DNA from 2 places in the Streptomyces sp. NPDC039465 genome. Region 1 is predicted to be linked to the other one. Evidence: riboswitches for the same ligand, from Rfam matches in the RefSeq annotation. Region 1 holds a riboswitch; the other holds the start of a gene.
What was found. A riboswitch is a leader RNA that binds a small molecule or an ion and turns the genes downstream of it on or off. The one in region 1 is predicted to bind S-adenosylmethionine.
Positions count from the first base shown of each region.

Region 2: it holds a riboswitch for S-adenosylmethionine, as region 1 does, so the genes downstream of both, ACZ7LT_RS01860 (aminotransferase class V-fold PLP-dependent enzyme) here and thrC (threonine synthase) in region 1, are expected to answer to the same signal.

Region 1 covers NZ_JBVKAP010000007.1:488,574-492,750, forward strand. The annotation lists gene ACZ7LT_RS25055 (MoaD/ThiS family protein) at 274-552, opposite strand; gene thrC (threonine synthase) at 549-1,865, opposite strand; SAM riboswitch class I at 1,850-2,003, opposite strand; gene ACZ7LT_RS25065 (glucosyl-3-phosphoglycerate synthase) at 2,122-3,090, shown strand; gene ACZ7LT_RS25070 (alpha,alpha-trehalose-phosphate synthase (UDP-forming)) at 3,332-4,177, shown strand, end outside.
Region 2 covers NZ_JBVKAP010000001.1:393,828-398,004, reverse strand. The annotation lists gene qcrB (cytochrome bc1 complex cytochrome b subunit) at 1-690, shown strand, start outside; gene trpD (anthranilate phosphoribosyltransferase) at 815-1,879, shown strand; SAM riboswitch class IV at 1,954-2,071, shown strand; gene ACZ7LT_RS01860 (aminotransferase class V-fold PLP-dependent enzyme) at 2,268-3,668, shown strand; gene ACZ7LT_RS01855 (Lrp/AsnC family transcriptional regulator) at 3,681-3,962, opposite strand; gene ACZ7LT_RS01850 (rhomboid family intramembrane serine protease) at 3,959-4,177, opposite strand, start outside.

The DNA of each region.
Region 1 (4,177 bases):
TCTGCAACAGGTCAATCGGACGAGAAATCTGAGCGTGGCCGAACGGCGAATTCAGGAGAATTCACTGACTTACGGGGCAAGTCGGGCCAGGCAAAGGGCGCATATGGCGCAGAACGATCGAACACTTTGGCTGCTTCTTATCGCGTGCGAGCGCATTCTCATATGCGGCTGGCACAAGCAGCGGAGGGGACTTCCCCAACTCTACCGCGTTCAACCATGCAGAATTGCCCCCTCCACTTCCGGTGGAGGGGGCAATTCCGTAAATCGGGTCGTTCAGCAGCCGCCGGCGACCGCGGGGATGATCGACACGCCGGCGCCGTCCGGCGTCGCGGTCTCAAGGCCCTGCTCGAAGCGGACGTCGTCGTCGTTGACGTACACGTTCACGAAGCGGCGCAGCTTGCCCTGGTCGTCGAGGACGCGGGCGGCGATGCCGGTGTGGTTCTTCTCCAGGTCCGCGATGACCTCGGCCAGGGTCGCGCCCTCGGCCGGGACCTCGGCCTGGCCGCCGGTGTACGTACGGAGGATGGTGGGGATGCGGACGTTGACGCTCATGCGAGGCCAGCCTCTCGGAAAGAGTCCAGGTTGGGGCGGATGACAGCGGTCATACCCGTCGTCGGGGCCACCGCGTCGAGGGTCTTGAGGCCGTCACCCGTGTTGACGACCACCGTGGTCAGGGACGGGTCGATGGCCCCGGACTCGATCAGCTTCTGCGCGACGCCGAGGGTGGTGCCGCCCGCGGTCTCGGTGAAGATGCCTTCGGTGCGGGCCAGCAGCTTGATCGCGGCCACGATCTGCTCGTCGGTCACGTCCTCGACGGCGCCGCCCGTGCGGCGGCAGATGTCCAGGACGTACGGGCCGTCCGCCGGGTTGCCGATCGCCAGGGACTTGGCGATGGTGTCCGGCTTCTGGGGCCGTACGACGTCGTGGCCGGCCTTGAAGGCGACCGACACCGGCGAGCAGCCCTCCGCCTGGGCGCCGAAGATCTTGTACGGCTTGTCCTCGACCAGGCCCAGCTTGATGAGCTCCTGGAGCCCCTTGTCGATCTTGGTGAGCTGGGAGCCGGAGGCGATCGGGATGACGATCTGGTCCGGGAGCCGCCAGCCGAGCTGCTCGCAGATCTCGTACGCGAGCGTCTTGGAGCCCTCGCCGTAGTACGGGCGCAGGTTGACGTTGACGAAGCCCCAGCCCTCGCCGGCCGGGTCGCCGATGAGCTCGGAGCAGAAGCGGTTCACGTCGTCGTAGTTGCCCTCGATGCCGACGAGCTCGCCGCCGTAGACGGCGGCCATGACGACCTTGCCCTGCTCCAGGTCGTGCGGGATGAACACGCAGGAGCGGAAGCCGGCCCGGGCGGCGGCGGCGCCGACCGCGCCGGCGAGGTTGCCGGTGGAGGAGCAGGAGAGGGTGGTGAAGCCGAAGGCGCGGGCGGCCTCGAGGGCCTGGGCGACGACGCGGTCCTTGAAGGAGTGCGTGGGGTTGCCGGAGTCGTCCTTGACGAAGAGCTTGCCCGGCTCGATGCCCAGTTCGCGGGCGAGGTTGTCGGCCTGGACGAGCTTGGTCCAGCCGGGGTTCAGGTTCGGCTTCTGCGCGACGTCGGCGGGGACGGGCAGCAGGGGGGCGTAGCGCCAGATGTTGTCGGGACCGGCCTCGATGCGCTTGCGGAGGCCTTCGGGGTCGCCGAGGGGGAGGGCGTAGGAGACTTCGAGCGGGCCGAAACACAGCTCGCAGGCGAAGATGGGACCGAGTGGGAACTGCTCGCCGCATTCCCGACAGGAGAGGCCGGAAGCGGGACCGAGATCGACGGTCTGGGTGGCGGAAACAGTCTGTACAGCCATGGAGGCGAGGCCCTTTCTCCTCATCTTTCTCATGACGAACGTCGTCGTGAGACGGATTTGGCACCTTCCCTAGCCGGGAGCCTCGCTGGCGCGTTGTGTCGCGCGACGAGACCGACTGGAGGGTTGCCGGGGCTTCAACGGGCCGTTTCCCTCTGCCCCTCTGGATGAGCGGTATTCGGTTGTGTGGCGCGGGGACCCCGACATGCGACGGCCGTCCGCGTTGTTCAAGACTGTAACCGAACCCCCGGGCGGCTGAGACGGTCGTCCGATCCGCGAGATGGAGATCACGTTGCTGGAAGAGGTGGAGCGCTGGCTCGGTCGGCGGTCCTGGTCGGTGGCCGACCGTCCGCTCGACCGGATCCTGGCGGCGAAGCGCGCCACGACGGTCAGTGTCGTCCTGCCTGCGCTGAACGAGGAGGCGACGGTCGGGGACATCGTGGCCGTGATCCGGCGTGAGCTGATGTCGCCGGCCGTGCCGCTCGTGGACGAGCTGGTGGTGGTCGACTCGGGCTCCACGGACCGTACGGCCGAGGTCGCGGCGGCCGCCGGGGCGCGGGTGGTGGCGCGTGACGCGATACTCCCCCGCATACCCGCCGTGCCGGGCAAGGGCGAGGTGCTGTGGCGGTCGCTGATGGCGACCAGCGGGGACGTCGTCTGTTTCGTGGACGCGGATCTCAGGGATTTCTCGGCGGACTTCGTCTCGGGGATCGTGGGCCCGCTGCTCACCGACCCGGACGTGGACTTCGTGAAGGCGATGTACGACCGTCCGCTCGGTACTGAATTCGATGGGCTCGCCTCCGGCAAGACCCCTGGTCAGGGCGGGCGGGTGACCGAGCTGGTGGCCCGGCCGCTGCTCAATCTGCACTGGCCGCAGCTGGCCGGCTTCGTGCAGCCGCTGGGCGGGGAGTACGCGGCGCGGCGCTCGCTGCTTGAGCGGCTGCCGTTCCCGGTGGGGTACGGGGTGGAGCTGGGTCTGCTGGTGGACGCGTTGCACACGGTGGGGCTGGACGCGTTGGCGCAGGTGGATGTGGGGGTGCGCAAGCACCGGCACCAGGGCGGGCAGGCGCTGGGGCGGATGGCGGCGGCGATCTACCGCACGGCGCAGCTGCGGCTGTCGCGGGGGCATCTGGTGCGGCCGCGGCTGACGCAGTTCGAGCGGGGCGAGGACGGTTTCGTCCCGCGGACGTACGAGGTGGACACGCAGGAGCGGCCTCCGATGATCGAGATCGCGGAGTATCGGCGTCGCAGCGTGGCGTAACCCGTAACGATCATGCGTTTTGCCTACATTTCTTGGCATGGGTATGGATACGGGTTGGAGTGTCGAGGCGCTGTGGCTGCTGGGCGGGGTCGTGCTGACCCTGGCGGCGATCGGGGTGGTCGCTCTGGCGGCGCTCCGGACGCGGCGGCACGATTGAGGAGTGGCACCGGACCTGGTCAAGCCGACCGGTTCCGGTCATGCGTACGTTTGAGCGTTTCCCGAGCGGGCTAGGTTCGGTTCCATGGCCTCAGAGCGCATCGCCCAGGTACTCGTCGCGTCCAACCGCGGCCCGGTCTCGTATGTGCCGCACGACGACGGCACCCTCGAAGCGCGCCGGGGCGGAGGCGGTCTCGTCTCCGGCCTGAGCGCAGTCTCGGCCGAGGACAGCGTGTGGGTGTGCGCGGCGCTCGGCGAGGGGGACCGGGAGGCGGTCCGGCGCGGGGTGTCCGAGCCGGGTGTCCGAATGCTGGGCATCGACCCGGACGTCTTCGCCGCGGCCTACAACGGCATCGCGAACTCGGTGCTGTGGTTCGTCCACCACATGCTGTACCAGACCCCGCTGGAGCCGGTCTTCGACGTGGAGTTCCGCCGGCAGTGGGCGGCGTACGAGGCGTACAACCGCGCCTTCGCGGAGGCGCTCGCGGCGGAGGCGGCGGACGGCGCGTCGGTGCTGGTGCAGGACTACCACCTGGCGCTGGTGCCGGGGCTACTCCGGGACCTGCGCCCGGACCTGCGGATCGGCCACTTCTCGCACACGCCGTGGGCCCCGGCGGAGTACTTCCGGATGCTGCCCGACGACATCGCCGAGCAGCTGCTGCGGGGGATGCTGGGCGCGGACCGTCTCGGCTTCCTGACCCGGCGGTGGGCGGACGCGTTCGCCGCGTGCTGCGAGGCGGTCGTCGGCGGCACGGGCGGTACGGAGCTGGGGGTGCACGGCCTCGGCGCGGACGCGGACTTCCTGCGCGAGCGCGCCCACCGGCCGGACGTGGAGGAGCGGCTGGCGACGCTGCGGGAGCAGATCGGCCCCGGCCGCAAGGTGATCATCCGGGTGGACCGCACGGAGCTGTCGAAGAACATCGTGCGGGGC
Region 2 (4,177 bases), on a different contig from region 1:
GAAGGCCTGATCCGTGTCATGCCGGGCTGGGAGATCAACATCGCCGGCCACACCCTCGTCCTGGGTGTGTTCATCCCGCTGGTGCTCTTCCCGCTGGTCCTCGGTGCGATCGCGGTCTACCCGTTCATCGAGTCCTGGATCACCGGCGACAAGCGCGAGCACCACATCGCGCAGCGCCCGCGCAACGCTCCGACGCGCACCGCCTTCGGTGTCGCCTGGATCACCGCGTACATGATCATGCTCATCGGTGGTGGCAACGACATCTTCGCCACCCACTTCAACCTCTCGATCAACTCGATCACCTGGTTCGTCCGGATCTTCTTCTTCGTCGGACCGGTCATCGCGTTCATCGCCACCAAGCGGATCTGCCTGGGTCTGCAGCGGCGCGACCACGACAAGGTGCTGCACGGACGCGAGTCCGGCATCATCAAGCGGCTGCCGCACGGTGAGTTCGTCGAGGTCCATGAGCCGCTCAGCGCGGGCGACCGGTACAAGCTCACGGCTCACGAGCAGTACGAGCCCGCCGAGCTGCCGCCGGCCGTCGACGAGAACGGTGTGGAGCGCAAGATCTCCCGCACCGAGAAGCTCCGGGTCAAGCTCAACAAGAGCTACTACGGCGAAGGCAGCCAGATCGCCAAGCCCACCGCCGAGGAGTACAAGGAGATCACCGAGGGCCACGGCCACCACTGATCCCTTTACCTGAGGTCGCCACGGCAGGAGCCCCGTCCACTCGCTGGACGGGGCTCTTTGCCGTCCCCGGGGCTCGATAGGGTGGGAGTCACACTTTCTCCGCACCGACGAACCAGGAGCGACCATGAGCGCTGTGAACCCCGCTGGAGGCGACATCGCGGCGGGCCGCTCCTGGCCCTCCGTCCTGGACGGTCTGCTGACCGGGCACGACCTGAGTGCCGAGGACACCGCCTGGGCGATGGACCGGATCCTGCGGGGCGAGGCCACCAACGCCCAGATCGCCGGGTTCGCGGTGGCCCTGCGGGCCAAGGGTGAGACCGTCGAGGAGATCTCCGGTCTCGTACGGACCATGTACGCGCACGCCAACCTCATCGAGGTCCCCGGCCCCTCGGTGGACATCGTCGGCACCGGCGGCGACGGCGCCAAGACCGTCAACATCTCCACCATGTCGGCGATCGTCGTCGCCGGCACGGGCGCCAAGGTCGTCAAGCACGGCAACCGCGCCGCGTCCAGCGCGAGCGGCGCCTCCGACGTCCTGGAGAAGCTCGGCGTCAACCTCCGGCTCACCCCCAAGCGGGTCGCCGAGGTCGCCGAGGAGGCCGGCGTCACCTTCTGCTTCGCGGTGACCTTCCATCCCGCGCTCCGCCATGTCGCCGCGGCCCGCAAGGAACTCGGCATCCGCACCACCTTCAACTTCCTCGGGCCGCTCACCAACCCCGCCCGGGTCAAGGCCCAGGCCACCGGTGTCGCCGACGCCCGGATGGCGCCGATCCTCGCCGGGGTCCTCGCCGAGCGCGGCTCCTCCGCACTGGTCTTCCGCGGCGACGACGGCCTCGACGAGCTGACGACCACCGCCACCTCACACGTATGGGTGGTCCGGGACGGCAGCGTCCGCGAGGAGGCGTTCGACCCGCGGGACGTCGGCATCGACCTGGTCCCCGTCGAGGCGCTGCGCGGCGCCGACGCCTCCTACAACGCCGATGTGGCCCGCCGGCTGCTCGCGGGCGAGACCGGGCCCGTGCGGGACGCGGTCCTGCTCAACTCGGCTGCGGCGCTGGTCGCTTTGGAGCCGACGGACGAGCCGCTCGTGGCGCAGATCAGGGCCGCAATGGCGAAGGCGGCCGAGTCCATCGACTCAGGGGCGGCCCGCCGGGCGCTGGAGCGCTGGGTGACGGCCAGCAACGCGTAGCCTCGCGCGCGGCCCCGTTCCGCCATCCGGAACGGGGTTGCGCGTCGGCGATCACGTGGCATACGTTCTCTTCAGGTCATGAGTGACAGCCATTAAGGCCCCGGCTGGCTGTCCGGCAACCCTCCGTCCGTGGCGGGGTGCCCCGGGTGAAGACCAGGCCGTGGACAGCAAGGTCCACGGCAAGCGCGGACCCCTGCGAAAACCCTGGGGTCCTTGGTCCTCAAGGGAGCAGTCTCGTGAGCAAGCGAATGCGCTAGGGCCCGTCGGCCCCGTTTCCCCACCCTCCACACGGCCTTTCCGTGTGTTGAGGCAACACCCGTATGTGGCACCCCACTTCGCGCTGCCCTGCGGGCCCTTCGCTGCCCATCGTCTGCCGGGAGATACCGCCATGTCCGCGTACCCGAACACCGCTGCCGCCACCGCTGACTCCGCCGCCACCGACTCCGCCGACCCCTGCTGCGCCGCCCCGCTGCCCGTACTCGGCAGCGACGTCACCGTCCCGCTGGTCACCGGCGGCGAGGTCACCTACGCCGCGCTCGACTACGCCGCCAGCGCCCCGGCCCTCCAGCGGGTGTGGGACGACGTCGCCGCCTACGCCCCGTACTACGGCAGCGTGCACCGCGGCGCCGGGTACCTCTCCCAGCTCTCCACCGACCTCTTCGAGAACAGCCGCGCCACCGTCGCCGAGTTCCTCGACTGCCGCCCCGGCGACCAGGTCGTCTTCACCCGCTCGACCACCGACTCGCTGAACCTGCTCGCCCGGATCATTCCCGCCGGTTGCGAGGTCTTCGTCTTCGAGACCGAGCACCACGCCTCGCTGCTGCCGTGGAAGGACGCCCGGGTGACGTACCTGAACGCGCCCCGCACCCCGGGCGAGGCCGTGCGGACGCTGGAGCAGGCGCTCGCCGACCGGGACCCCTACGGCCCCGCGCTGGTCTGCGTCACCGGAGCGAGCAATGTCACCGGTGAACTGTGGCCGGTGAAGGAGCTCGCCCAGGCCGCGCACGCCCACGGCGCCCGGATCGTCCTCGACGCCGCCCAGCTGGCGCCCCACCACCCTGTCTCCGTACGGGAGTTGGACGTCGACTGGGTCGCCTTCTCGGGGCACAAGCTGTACGCGCCGTTCGGCTCCGGCGTCCTCGCCGGACGCGCCGACTGGCTCCAGGACGCCGAGCCGTACCTCGCGGGCGGCGGCGCCTCCCGCAAGGTCGCCCGCCGGGCCGACGGTGGTGTGGACGTGGAGTGGCACACCACCGCGGCCCGGCACGAGGCCGGTTCGCCGAACGTCATCGGTGTGTACGCCATCGCCTCCGCCTGCAAGGCGCTGACCGAGGCCGGTTTCGACACCCTCGTGGCGCGCGAGCAGCACCTGATCGCGACGGTCAGGGAGGGCCTCGCCGAGGTCCCCGAGGTCAAGGTCCTCTCGCTCTTCGGCGACGAAGCCCCGCGCGTCGGTGTCATCTCGTTCGTCGTCGAGGGCTGGAACAGCTCGCACTTCGCCGCCGCGCTCTCGGCCGAGTACGGCATCGGCGTCCGCGACGGCCTCTTCTGCGCCCACCCGCTGGTCCGCACCCTGCTCGGCAGCGACCCGCAGACCCAGGGCGAGTGCGGTGCGCCCGAGGCCGCGCCCGGCGAGAAGTCGCTCAACGCCATCCGGGTCAGTTTCGGCGCGGGCACCCCGGACGAGCACGTGGAGCGGTTCGTCCGGGCGGTCAAGGAGCTCGTCCGGGACGGCGCTCAGTGGAAGTACCGTACGGAGGAAGGGCGTTGCGTGCCCGACCGGGGCTGACGCCGCGACGGCTCAGGACTCCAGGCCGATCGCGAACGCCGCCTCCAGGTCGTGCTGGGAGTAGGTGCGGAACGCCACATGCGTGTCCGTGGCCTCCACGCCCGGGATCTTGCTGATCATGCCCGGGATGACGTCGGCCAGATCGTCATGGCGGGCCACCCGCACCATGGCGATCAGGTCGTACGTACCGGTGACGGAGAACACCTCGCTGACGCTGTCCAGCGCCGCGATGGACTCGGCGATCTCGGGGATGCGGTCCACGCTGGTCTTGATGAGCACGATCGCGGTGATCACGGCTGGCTTTCTCCCTCGGTCGCCGCGGCTGGGACCTTCACTCTAGCCCGCCGGTGGTAGCGCCCCCAGGCGTAGAGGAACCCGGCCCCGAACCCCACCAGGTGCGCCAGATACGCCACCCCCGGCCCGGGCCCCGCGCTGCGGGCCGCCAGCCACTGGAGGACGAACCAGAAGACCAGCACGATCCAGGCGGGGAAACGCAGCGGCAGGAAGAG